DNA from 2 places in the Streptosporangium sp. NPDC020072 genome. Region 2 is predicted to be linked to the other one. Evidence: riboswitches for the same ligand, from Rfam matches in the RefSeq annotation. Region 2 holds a riboswitch; the other holds the start of a gene.
What was found. Region 2 has a riboswitch for glycine ahead of gcvP (aminomethyl-transferring glycine dehydrogenase). Riboswitches for the same ligand answer to the same signal wherever they lie in the genome.

Region 1: another riboswitch for glycine. It lies ahead of gcvT (glycine cleavage system aminomethyltransferase GcvT); the one in region 2 lies ahead of gcvP (aminomethyl-transferring glycine dehydrogenase).

What each region holds. Positions count from the first base shown of each region.
Region 1 is NZ_JBEYAB010000002.1:127,356-133,567, forward strand. Features, by position in the region: gene ABZ470_RS03875 (High-affinity nickel-transporter) at 1-164, shown strand, start outside; gene ABZ470_RS03880 (maleylpyruvate isomerase family mycothiol-dependent enzyme) at 180-917, opposite strand; gene ABZ470_RS03885 (alpha/beta hydrolase) at 994-1,833, opposite strand; gene ABZ470_RS03890 (TetR/AcrR family transcriptional regulator) at 1,830-2,435, opposite strand; gene ABZ470_RS03895 (hypothetical protein) at 2,547-3,299, opposite strand; glycine riboswitch at 3,439-3,537, shown strand; glycine riboswitch at 3,540-3,624, shown strand; gene gcvT (glycine cleavage system aminomethyltransferase GcvT) at 3,666-4,754, shown strand; gene gcvH (glycine cleavage system protein GcvH) at 4,751-5,140, shown strand; gene ABZ470_RS03910 (L-serine ammonia-lyase) at 5,226-6,212, shown strand, end outside.
Region 2 is NZ_JBEYAB010000032.1:4,342-10,553, forward strand. Features, by position in the region: gene ABZ470_RS41475 (hypothetical protein) at 1-584, opposite strand, end outside; gene gcvP (aminomethyl-transferring glycine dehydrogenase) at 666-3,521, opposite strand; glycine riboswitch at 3,681-3,772, opposite strand; gene ABZ470_RS41485 (MerR family transcriptional regulator) at 3,787-4,317, opposite strand; gene ABZ470_RS41490 (bifunctional nuclease family protein) at 4,552-5,022, opposite strand; gene ABZ470_RS41495 (MerR family transcriptional regulator) at 5,102-5,752, opposite strand; gene ABZ470_RS41500 (FHA domain-containing protein) at 5,779-6,212, opposite strand, start outside.

The sequences.
Region 1 (6,212 bases), on a different contig from region 2:
CCGGGCTGCTGCTGGTCAAACTCGCCGGGCGCCTCGGCCGCCTGGCGGCCGGGGGAAACGGCGTGGCGAGCCGCCTGTCCTCGCTCCTGCCGATCGGCACCGCCGTGGCCGTCATGCTGCTCGGTCTCGGCCTGACCGTGCGGAGCCTCATCGGCGCCGCGTGAACGACCCCGGACCGCCTACTGGGTCTCCTCCTGCAGGCGCGCCCACAGCCCGGCGAGCGCGTCCACGTCACCGGAGCTCCTGAGGGAGTTGCCGCCCGCCCCGCGCCGGTTCCACAGGTGGAGCAGGAGATCCTCCGGCTCGCCGTCGATCCGCGCGTCCGGCGTCGCCCCCTCCTTCGCCCACACCGCGCGGTCCGCGCGCAGCGTCAGCGCCCACTCCCGGTCCCCGCAACCCAGCACGACCGTACGGCCGACGCCCTGCTCCCGTTCGGGCCTGCCGCCGAAGTCGTGGGTGATGAAACCGAGCAGCTCGTCGACGCCGTCGGCCGCCAGCTCGGGGTCGACCGGGGTCGGCCCCCCGTCAATCAACTCGGCGTCGATCCGGTGGACCACCGTCTCGTGGGCCATCCTGCGGTACCAGAAGCCGACCGTCTGGTCCGGCGGGAACCAGGTGTGGGAGGGCGCGCCCGGCCCGCGCATGACGAGCTGGTCGAGCAGCGTCTCACGCTGGGAGAGGAACCAGTCCCTGAGCGCGGCGTCGCCGGGCAGCGGCGTCCGCTCGGCCTTCTGCGGGTCACGCCCGAGCCGCATGCACAGGACCTTGTGGTCGTAGACCCCTCCGACGTGGTGGAGCAGGTCACGGCCGGTCCAGCCGGGGCACGACGGCACCCGGGCGTCCAGCCCCCGCTCCGCGGCCGCGAGCAGGAGATCACCGTCGGCGCGGATCAGGTCGAGATAGCGAGTGTGATCCATGGGCGGCATCATGCCGTACGGCCCCGACGGTCTTCTCTCTGTTTTCCGCTCGGCCGGTGGACGCCGCGCCCCGGTTTCACCGGGCGTCGAGCACCTCGCGAAGCAGCTTCCCAAACTCGGCGGGGTGGGTGCTGAGCCCCGTGTGCCCGCCGGGGAAGTGGACCAGCTCCGTGCCGAACCGCTCCGCCAGGAGGGCCGCGGGACGGTAGGGCAGTTCGCCGTGGGAGTCCGCCCCGGCCGCGAGCACGAGCCGGTCCGACAGGGCCCGCAGCCGGTCCACGTCCGGGACGTGGGCCATGAAGCTCGGGATGACACGCCCGATGAAGTAGGGGGCGTCGGCCATCGACCGTTCGACGCGCGCGGCCGCCCTGGGGGACAGCTCGGCGGCGGGCCGCGCGCCGGCGCTCTCCCCCGGCCGCCTGAGACCGGCCGCGAGCACGGTCGCCGCGGCCATCGGCCCCTCCCGGTCGAAGGCCTCCCGGACACGGGCGAGCATCGCGCGGTGCTCGGCGGCGTCCGGCAGCACCTCGGCCAGCGGCGGCTCGTGCGCCACGACACGTGCGACCCGCCCGGGGTGGGCGGTGAGCAGGCGCATCGCGACGATCGCCCCCGAGCTGCAGCCCGCCACGCTGACGGGCTCCCCGGGGGACAGCAGGTCGATCAGCCCGAGGGCGTCCTCGGCGTGCTGTTCCACCCGCTGAGGCGCCGCCGGGTCGTCCAGAGGGCTGTTGGACAGGCCGCGCGGGTCGTAGGTGACGACCGTGCGGTCGGCGGCCAGGTCGTCGACGATCTCCTCGAAGGAGGCGGCGCCGCCGGTGCCGCCGGGGATCAGCAGCAGGAGCGGCCCGCGCCCCCGCACCTCGTAGTACAGCTCGGCGCCGTCCACACGCAGGCGTCCGGTGGTCGTCTCGGTCATGTCCTCTTTCCTTCACCGTGTGGTTCGTGATCGGCGGGCCAGCGCTCCAGGAGGGTGTGCAGGGCGTCGAGGCAGCGTGACCACGACTCCTCGGCCGGGCGCGAGTGCGCGAACCCGCCCGCCGCCTCAAGGCTGATGAAGCCGTGCAGCATGCTGCGCAGCAGCCGTACCGCGTCGGTCAGGTCGGGCTCCCCGAGGGCGTAGGCGCGCAACATGCCGTAGGTCAGCTCGATCGCGCGCCGCGGCCCGCGCGCCGCGGCCAGGAGCTCGGGGTCGATCTCCGTGGGGATCTGCGTCGCCATGTAGCGGCCCGGGTGTTCGCGGGCGTAGTCCCGGTAGGCGGTCGCGTACGCGACCAGCGCGTCCCTGCCCGCCAGCCCCGCGGTGGCCTCCGCGATGCGGACGCTCTTCTCGTCGGCCGCCAGCAGGGCGATCCGGCCGCGCAGGTCCTCAAGGCCGCGAACGTGCGCGTAGAGGCTGGCGTCCTTCACCCCGAGCCGTCGTGCCACCGCCGACATGGTCAGCCGGTCGAACCCGACCTCGTCGGCCAGTTCGGCACCGGCGAGCGTCACCCGATCCGTCGTCAACCCGGCCCGCGCCATACGCGCCCCTCTCTCCTAGAGTCCCTAGACTGTAACTAATCCCATTAGCTTCTGTCTAATGAGATTAGTTTCACCGGGCGCGCGACAGTACGGCACGGCGGTTCACCGAGGTCAGCGGCGTGGCCGCAGGCGGGAGGAGGGCAGGTCGTGACGGCCGGAGACGAACTCCTGGAAGGCGATCTTGACCTTGATGGCCGGGCGGCGCCAGCGCTCCTCACGGCGCTGCGCCCTGGCCAGTTTCCAGGGCCTCGGCCTTCGGGAGCCCGGGGCGAAGAACCAGTGGGCCCAGGGGGAGCCGGGCCGGGCCAGCCGCAGCGCCCCGACGATCAGCAGCAGCGGGACGAACAGACCGACCATGCCCGTCCAGATCTTCCCCTTCAGCAGGGTGACCACGGCGAGCATGAGATTGAGCACGAGGAAGCCGACCGCCAGCCACGTCCCCTGCGGCGTGCCGTCCGGCCGCTCCCAGCCCAGCGGGCGCAGGCCGAGCAGGAGCAGACCGGTGACGGCGATCGCGATGAACACCGCGTCGACCGACGTGCGGCCCTCCTCCTCCCAGTAGACGTCGTGCAGGTGCAGGATCAGCGCGAACTCGTCCAGGATGAGGGCGGCGCCCACCCCGAAGACGGCCGCGGTCAGGGCGTACCACCCCTGGGAGACGCCGGAGACGAGCAGGCCGGAGACCCCGCCGAGCATCGTCAGCACCACGCCGAACACCACATGGTGGATGTGCATGTCGCCGACGCTGACGTTGCCGAACCAGCCGATCTTGGCGCGGATGAGCCGGACGTTGATGCGGGTGAAGACGAAGGCGACGATCAGCGCGACGAAGAAACAGAAGAGCGGTAGCCGTCCTGTTTCCACGATTCGATGTTGGAACAAATCCCCCACTGCACCTTCAGGTTATGCGAGAGCCGTCATGATCACGCCTAACCGGACACTCTGTCCCGACCCGGGGATTTCGCTCGGCCCTCGCCTACGGTTAGGCTGGCCGGGACACCGACGAGCCCGCGCGGGAGAGCGTCCTGACATCCAGGCCAGGACCCCTGAAGGAGCAAGCCCTCCCCGCAAACCTCTCAAGGCAAAGGACCGCGTGGGTAGGTGCCTCTGGAAAGCAGGCCGTACGGCCTCGCCGAAGGTGAAAGTCCGGCAAAAATCGGGCGAAGCTCTCAGGCATCCATGACAGAGGGGGAGGATGCTTCTCATCCGACCCCTGTCTGAGGTGCGAACATGTCCCGACCCACGCCGCTGCGCGGTGTTCACGAGGCCCTCGGCGCGACGCTGACCGACTTCGCGGGCTGGCTGATGCCGCTGCGCTACGGAAGCGAGTCCGCCGAGCACAACGCGGTCCGCCAGGCGGCCGGCCTGTTCGACCTCTCCCACATGGGAGAGATCTTCGTGACGGGCCCGCAGGCAGGCGAGGCCCTCGACTACGCGCTCGTCGGTCACATCTCCGCCCTTGAGCCGGGACGCGCCCGCTACACGATGATCGTCGATCCCCAGGGCGGCGTGCTCGACGACCTGATCGTCTACCGCCTGGCCGACCAGGAGTTCATGGTCGTCGCCAACGCCTCCAACTACCCCCGGGTCGCCGCCGAGCTGACCGAGCGCGCCGGGGCCTTCGAGGCCGCGGTCGAGGACCGCTCCGAGCAGTACGCGCTGGTCGCGGTACAGGGGCCGCGCTCCCGCGAGATCCTGGGCGGGCTCACCGACGCCGACCTCGACGGCCTGAAGTACTACGCGGGCCTTCCCGCGACCGTCGCCGGGCTCTCCGCCCTCGTCGCCCGCACCGGCTACACCGGCGAGGACGGCTTCGAGCTGTTCGTCGCCGCCGACGACGCCGAGCCGCTGTGGGCCGCGCTCACCAAGGCGGGCGAGCCGTACGGCCTGCTGCCCGCCGGGCTTTCGGCGCGTGACACCCTCCGTCTTGAGGCGGGGATGCCGCTGTACGGCAACGAGCTCTCCGCTGATCTCACCCCGTTCGACGCGGGGCTCGGCCGTGTGGTGAGGTTTGACAAACCAGGCGACTTCGTCGGCAGGGCCGCCCTTGAGCCGCTCAAGGACGTCCCCCCGGCCCGCCGCCTGGTGGGACTGATCGCGACCGGCCGCAGGGTGCCCCGCCACGGGTATCCGGTGGTCTCCGGCGACGGCGTCGTCGTCGGAGAGGTGACCAGCGGAGCGCCTTCCCAGACCCTGGGCAGGCCGATCGCCATGGCCTACGTGGACAACGGAACGTCCGCTGGACTGGCCGTGGACATCCGGGGCAGTCACGAGCCGGTCGAGGTCGTTGAGCTGCCTTTCTACAGGAGGAAAAAGTGAGTGACATTCCCGAGGAGCTGCACTACACCAAGGAGCACGAGTGGATCTCGGGCATAGATGACGGCCTGACCCTGACCGTCGGCATCACCGCCTACGCCGCCAACGCCCTCGGTGACGTGGTCTTCGTCCAGTTGCCCGAGGCCGGTTCCTCGCTCACCGCGGGTGAGGCGGTCGGCGAGGTCGAGTCGACCAAGTCGGTGAGCGACATCTTCGCGCCGGTCGGCGGTGAGGTCGTCGAGGTCAACGAGGCCGTCGTCGACGACCCCTCGCTGGTCAACAGTGACCCCTATGGCGACGGCTGGCTGTTCCGCGTCCGGCTTGAGGGTGACCCGGAGGACCTGCTGTCCCCCGAGGAGTACACGGCACTCACTTCGGGCGAATCCTGAAATATCTAATCTTGCGTCGTGATCACGCGCGTCCACCGGCGCGCGTGATCACGACCGCGGGACAGCGCAAAGGCAGGGCAGATCAATGGCGATCAGCGTCTTCGACCTCTTCAAGATCGGTATCGGCCCGTCCAGCTCGCACACCGGCGGCCCGATGGCCGCCGCCCACAGGTTCGCCAGAGGGCTCGACCACGACGGCCTGCTCGACAAGACCACCCGGGTCGAGGTCATCCTCTACGGCTCACTCGGCCTGACCGGCAAGGGCCACGGCAGCGACAAGGCCGTCCTTCTCGGCCTGACCGGCGAAAAACCCGAACTCGTCGACGTCGACACCGTCGACGAACGGCTGGCCGCCATGCGCGCCTCGGGAACGATCCGGTTGTACGGCTCCCGCGAGATCCCGTTCGTGGTCGGTGAGCATCTCGTCTTCGAACGCAAGATCTCCCTGCCACACCACCCGAACGGCATGCGGTTCACCGCCTTCGGGGAGACCGGCGACGTCCTGCGGGAGAAGGTCTACTACTCGGTCGGCGGCGGCTTCGTGGTCGACGAGAACGCCACCGGCGCCGACCGCATCAAACCGGACGACACCGTCCTGCCGTACCCCTTCACCACGGCGGCCGAGCTGCTCGGCCACTGCACGGAGACGGGTCTTTCCGTCTCGGGGCTGATGCTGGAGAACGAGAAGGCCTTCGGCCTGTCCGAGCGGGAGATCCGCGACCGGCTGCTGAACCTGTGGCGCGTCATGAGCGAGTGCGTCGGGCGCGGCATCGCCAAGGAGGGCGTGCTGCCCGGCGGCCTGAAGGTCAGGCGCAGAGCCCACCAGCTCCATCGGAGGCTGCAGAGCGAGGCCGCGGAGAAGGACCCGCTGCACGCGATGGACTGGGTCTCGCTGTTCGCCCTCGCGGTGAACGAGGAGAACGCCGCGGGCGGGCGGGTCGTCACGGCGCCGACGAACGGTGCGGCGGGCATCGTCCCGGCCGTGCTCACCTACTACGACCGGTTCGTCCCGAACTCCGACGACGACGGGGTGGTGCGCTTCCTGCTCACCGCAGGGGCGATCGGCGTGCTG
Region 2 (6,212 bases):
AGTTCGAGATGGGCGATGCCGAGCAGCACCCGCAGCCTCGCCGTCTCCACGACGTCCGGCACGGACAGCGCCTCGACGAGCACTCCCGCCGCCTCGGCCGCCTCCCCCTCCTCAAGGAGGATCTCGGCCAGCCGCTGGGCGGCGAGGGAGGAGATCTCCGGCTCTCCGGTCGCCAGCGCGGCCCTCAGGGCCTCCTCCGCCTCCACGGGGCCCACGGCGAGCCTGGCCAGACCCATGTGCGCCAGCGGAGCGCAGGCGGCGTTCCCGGTGCCCAGCGCGGCCTGCCAGGCCGCCCGCGCCTGGTCGGGCAGGTCGTCGCGCTCGAAGCTCCTGGCGAGCAGGCAGGCGGCCTGCCCGGCGAACTCGGGATGGCCGGTGGCCAACGCGGCACGGGCCGCCGCCCTGGCGTCGGCCGCGTCCCCCCGCTCCTCGAGCACCACCGCCAGCCCGACCGCCGCCTGCGCGCGGTCGGGCCCCTCAGGGTCCGCGGCCAGCTCCGCGAAAATCACCGCGGCGCCGTCCAGGTCACCGTCCTCGGCCAGCCGCCGCGCGGTCTCCAGCGGTCGGGTGTCCACCTCTGGCATGCAGGGTCCCTCCGGGTAAGGAATCGCCCCGGGCCCGGTGGCCCGGAGCCCTGTCCACGAGGTGGATCTTAACGGTGCGAATCAGTCCTCGTAGGCCTCAAGCGGAGGGCAGGCGCACACCAGATTGCGGTCGCCGTACGCCTGGTCGATCCGGCGGACCGGCGACCAGTACTTGGCCTCGCGCACCGACGGCAGCGGGTAGGCCGCCTCGGCCCGCGAATAGGCGTGCTCCCAGTCGTCGGCCAGCAGGCAGGCAGCCGTGTGCGGGGCGTTGCGCAGCGGGTTGTCGGTCTTGTCGTAGGCGCCGGAGGCGACCTTCTCGATCTCCCCCCTGATCGCGATCATCGCCTCGCAGAACCGGTCGAGCTCGGCCAGGTCCTCGCTCTCGGTCGGCTCGATCATCAGCGTACCGGCCACCGGGAAGGACATGGTGGGAGCGTGGAAGCCGTAGTCGACCAGGCGCTTGGCCACGTCGTCCACGGTCACACCGGTCTCCTTGGTGATCTGGCGCAGGTCCACGATGCACTCGTGGGCGACCAGGCCGCCCCGGCCGGTGTAGAGGACGGGGTAGTGCGGGGCGAGCCTGCGGGCCAGGTAGTTGGCCGACAGGATGGCCTGCTCGGTGGCCGCCTTGAGCCCGTCTGCGCCCATCATCCTGACATAGGCCCAGGAGATGGGCAGGATGCCCGCCGAGCCGTACGGCGCGGCGGAGACGGGACCGACCGGCGAGTCGTCGCGCAGCGGGTGACCGGGCAGGTAGCCGGCGAGGTGGGCGCGGACCGCGACGGGGCCGACGCCGGGGCCGCCGCCGCCGTGCGGGATGCAGAAGGTCTTGTGCAGGTTCAGGTGGGAGACGTCCGCCCCGAACTCGCCCGGCTTGGCCAGGCCGACCAGGGCGTTGAGGTTGGCGCCGTCGACGTAGACCTGGCCGCCCGCCTCGTGCACCCGCTCGCAGATCTGGGTGATGGTCTCCTCGTAGACGCCGTGCGTCGAGGGGTAGGTCACCATGATCGCGGCGAGCCGGTCGCGGTGCTTGCCGAGCTTGGCGTCGAGGTCGGCGAGGTCCACGTTGCCGTTGTCGTCGCAGGCGACCACGACGACCCGCATACCGGCCATGACCGCGCTGGCGGCGTTGGTGCCGTGCGCGGAGGAGGGGATCAGGCAGACGTCGCGATGGGCCTCGCCGCGGGCGTGGTGGTAGGCGCGGATCGCCAGCAGCCCGGCGAACTCACCCTGGGAGCCCGCGTTCGGCTGGATGGAGACCGCGTCGTAGCCGGTGACCTCGGCCAGCCAGCCCTCAAGCTCCCGCACCAGCTCCGTGTAGCCCTCGGCCTGCTCCGCGGGGGCGTAGGGGTGCAGCCCGGCGAACTCGGGCCAGGTGATCGGCTCCATCTCGGTGGTCGCGTTGAGCTTCATGGTGCACGAGCCGAGCGGGATCATCGACCGGTCGAGCGCGACGTCCTTGTCCTGGAGCCTGCGCAGGTAGCGCAGCATGGCCGTCTCCGACCTGTGGCTGTGGAAGACCGGGTGGGTCAGGTAGTCGCCGGTGCGCGCCAGCCCCTCGGGCAGCGCGTCGTGCGCCGCGGCGTCCAGGTCGGTCAGTACGGCGCCGCTGACCTCGAAGGCGGCCAGGACCTGCTCCAGGTGGAGCTGCTCGGTCCGCTCGTCGCAGGTGACACCGACGTGGTCGGCGTCGACCAGGCGCAGGTTGACGCCGTTGTCGCGGGCCGCGGCCACGATCCGGGCGGCGCGGCCGGGCACCCGGGCGAGCACGGTGTCGAAGAAGGCGTCGTGGACGACCTCGACGCCTCCGTGGCGCAGGCCCGCGGCCAGCACGACGGCGTGCCGGTGGACGCGCCTGGCGATCCTGCGAAGGCCCTCGGGGCCGTGGTAGACGGCGTACATGCCCGCGATGACCGCGAGCAGCACCTGCGCGGTGCAGATGTTGCTGGTCGCCTTCTCCCTGCGGATGTGCTGCTCACGGGTCTGCAGCGCCAGGCGGTAGGCGGGGCGGCCGTCGGCGTCCTGGGAGACGCCGACCAGACGGCCGGGCATCTGCCGCTGCAGGCCGTCGCGGACGGCCATGTAGGCGGCGTGCGGGCCGCCGAAGCCCAGCGGGACGCCGAAGCGCTGCGAGGAGCCGATCGCGATGTCGGCGCCGAGCTCGCCGGGGGCGGCCAGCAGGGTCAGGGCCAGCAGGTCGGCGGCGGCCACCACCTGGGCGCCGCGCGCGTGGGCGGCCTCGGCGACCGCGCGGAAGTCCCTGATCTCGCCATCGGCCCCGGGGTACTGCACGAGCACGCCGAAACAGTCGGGAAGGGCCTCGGTGAAGTCGCTCTCGACCAGCTCGATGCCGAGCGGCTCGGCCCTGGTGCGCAGCACGGCCTTGGTCTGCGGCAGCGAGCCGGCGTCGACGACGAACACGTTCGAGGAGCCGCGCACCGCCCTGCGGGCCAGCGTCATCGCCTCGGCGGCGGCGGTGGCCTCGTCCAGCAGGGAGGCGCCCGCCACGTCGAGACCGGTCAGGTCGGAGACGACCGTCTGGAAGTTGAGCAGGGCCTCAAGGCGCCCCTGGGAGATCTCGGGCTGGTAGGGCGTGTAGGCGGTGTACCAGCCGGGGTTCTCCAGGAGGTTGCGGCGGATGACCGCCGGGGTGATCGTGTCGTGGTAGCCCAGGCCGATCATCGAGGTGAGCACGGTGTTGCGCCCGGCGAGGGCGCGCAGCTCGGCGATGGCCTCCGTCTCGCTCGCGGCGGGCGGGAGGTTGAGCCTGTCCTTCGCCCTGATGGCCTCGGGGACGGCCACCGCGACCAAGTCGGCGGTCGAGGCGAATCCGACCGCCTCGAGCATGCGGGTCTGGTCGGCGTCCGCGGGCCCGATGTGACGGGTGGCGAACGGCGGGGGGGTCAGCTCGCTGAGCGGTGACAGGTCGGTCATGGGAAGCCTCCCGAGACGTTGGAGACCGGCGCTGGGCGCGGGCGTATGCCGGATCTCCCCCTCTGTCATCGCGACCTGAGAGTTTCACCTTCCGGTGCGTGGAAGGCTTTCCCCGTCGGTGAGACGCGCCTGGCGGGCGTGCCTGCTTTCCAGAGTCGCCTCGCCCACGCGGTACCGGGTGCCTGAGAGATTCCGGGGAGGTTGCTCCTTCGGCGCCCCGATCATGCCGGGGTCTCTCCCGCGCAGAGTCAGCAGCGAGACAACCTTACCCGGTGCGGCGAGCCCGGCGACGACGGGCCAGCTCATCCGCGTGGTGATCGCCTAAAGGGCTCTGGCCGGACTCCGCGCGCTCTCCGGGCAGGTCGGCCAGGGAGCCCTCCACCTCCTGCCAGACGCGGCCGAGGGCTATGCCGAAGACACCCTGCCCTCCCTGGAGCAGGTCGATGACCTCGTCGGGTGAGGTGCACTCGTACACGCTCACCCCGTCACTCATGAGGGTGATCTGGGCCAGGTCGTTGACGCCGCGGTCGCGCAGGTGCTGGACGGCGATGCGGATCTGCTGGAGGGACACACCCGTGTCGAGCAGCCGTTTGACGACCTTGAGCACCAGGATGTCGCGGAAGCCGTACAGGCGCTGGGAACCCGAACCGTGAGCGGCCCTGACCGTGGGCTCGACCAGACCGGTGCGCGCCCAGTAGTCCAGCTGCCGATAGGTGATGTCGGCCGCGGCACAGGCGGTGGGACCGCGGTATCCGATGTCGGCGGGCAGTTTCACCGGCTGCCCGTCGAACAGCAGGCCCTCTTCGCCCGCACGCTGACGTGCCTCCCCGCGCCGTTCCGGGTCATCCTGGTCGGCGTTTCTACCCTCGCCGCTGCTGACCGCCACGCGGACCTCCGGCTTTCTCTCATCCCGCGGCCTGATCTGGGGGTTTGCGCACAGCCGCGGGTTTCACTTGCACCGTAGGACTGGGGCCAAGATCAGTCAACGACCCTCCCCGGCGCGTCGTGAAGCGTAAATGCACCGAAATACCTACCCCGCGCGACCGAAGTCCTCGGGCGTGATCGTGTCAAGGAACTCCCTGAACTTCTCCACCTCGTCCTCCTGGTCGTCGGGAATGATCACCCCCGCCTCCCTGACGATGTCCTCACTGGCGAAGATACGGGCTCCCGTACGCAACGCCAGGGCTATGGAGTCCGAAGGACGGGCGCTCACCTCGACCCCGTTGGAGAACACGAGATCGGCGAAGAAGATCCCATCACGGAGTGCGACGATGTTCACGGTGCTCAGCCGGACGCCGAGCGCGTCGAGCACGTCGCGGAAGAGGTCATGGGTGAGTGGCCGGGGTGGCGGCTCTTCGGCCTGGGCCATCGCGATCGCCGTCGCCTCGGTCATGCCGATCCAGATCGGCAGGTACCGCTCCCCATGTGCCTCCTTCAGCAGGACAATAGGCTGGTTTGAGGGCATCTCAACCCGAACGCCCACGACCTCCATCTGCAACACGGGCTGCTCCGTCTTCGCTGGATTATGACCGGTTTGTTCAACGTAACACTCGTGAGGGGACGAGTGCCTGGTCAGGTTCTCACCGGCCCAAGCCCCCACGCACGGCGGAACGCAGGAGCGAGGCGTGCAATTCCAGCAGAAGACCAGAAATCTCCTTGGCGGTCTCGTCGGCCCGGTCGATGGCCCCCGGGCCTCGGCGGCGAAGCAACGGCGCGATGGCCTGTTCGACGAGGGTGGCCTCCCGCTCGGCCGCGGCCTTGACGACCCGCAGGTGGCGTGCCCTGAGCCCGAAGGCGGCCAGTGCCCCCACGCTGCGGGCCACGGCCAGCGCCTCGGCGTCGTAGTGGCGGGCGACCGCGGCGAGCAGGCCGAAGTCCTCAAGCTCGGTGAGGGTCTCCTCGTCGAGCTCGGCGGCGGCGAGCAGTTCCTTGCGGGTGAGACGAACCTCCGGCGGCGCCTCGCCGGGAAGGGCCCGCGGAGGGGTGACCGGCCGGTCCTCGCGGTCCGCGGCCTCGAGCCGGTCCTTGATCACACGCAGCGGCAGGTAACGGTCGCGCTGCTCGCCGAGGATGTAACGCAGCCGCTCGACGTCGGCGTAACTGAACTTCCGGTAGCCGGAGGGACTGCGCTCCGGCTCGATCAACCCCTCGCCCTCCAGGAAACGGATCTTGGAGATGCTGACGTCGGGGAACTCGCCCTGCAACAGGGCGAGCACCTCCCCGATGCTCATGTGCGAACGAGCCGCCTGGGAGCTCATCATCCTCCAGCGGCGCCACGGGTGAGGAAGACCAGGCGGAACTTGCCGATCTGCACCTCGTCGCCGCCGTAAAGCGGGACCTCCTCGATCCGCTCGCGGTTGACGTAGGTGCCGTTGAGGCTGCCGACGTCACGGACGGTGAACACCCCTCCGCCGCGCCGGTAGAACTCGACGTGACGCCGCGAGACGGTGATGTCGTCCAGGAAGATGTCACTCTCGGGGTGACGTCCGACCGTGGTCAGGTCACTGTCCAGCAGGAAGCGGCTGCCCGCGTTGGGACCACGCATGGCGACGAGCAGCGCGGCGCCCGGAGGCAGTTGCTCGACGGCCTGCCGCTCGGCGAGAAGCGTCTCTCCCGTCTCCGCCTCGTAGGCCTCGATCCCGGACAGGGAGATCGTCGACGTACTGTCTCCCGGGGAGTCGAACCTGGTCA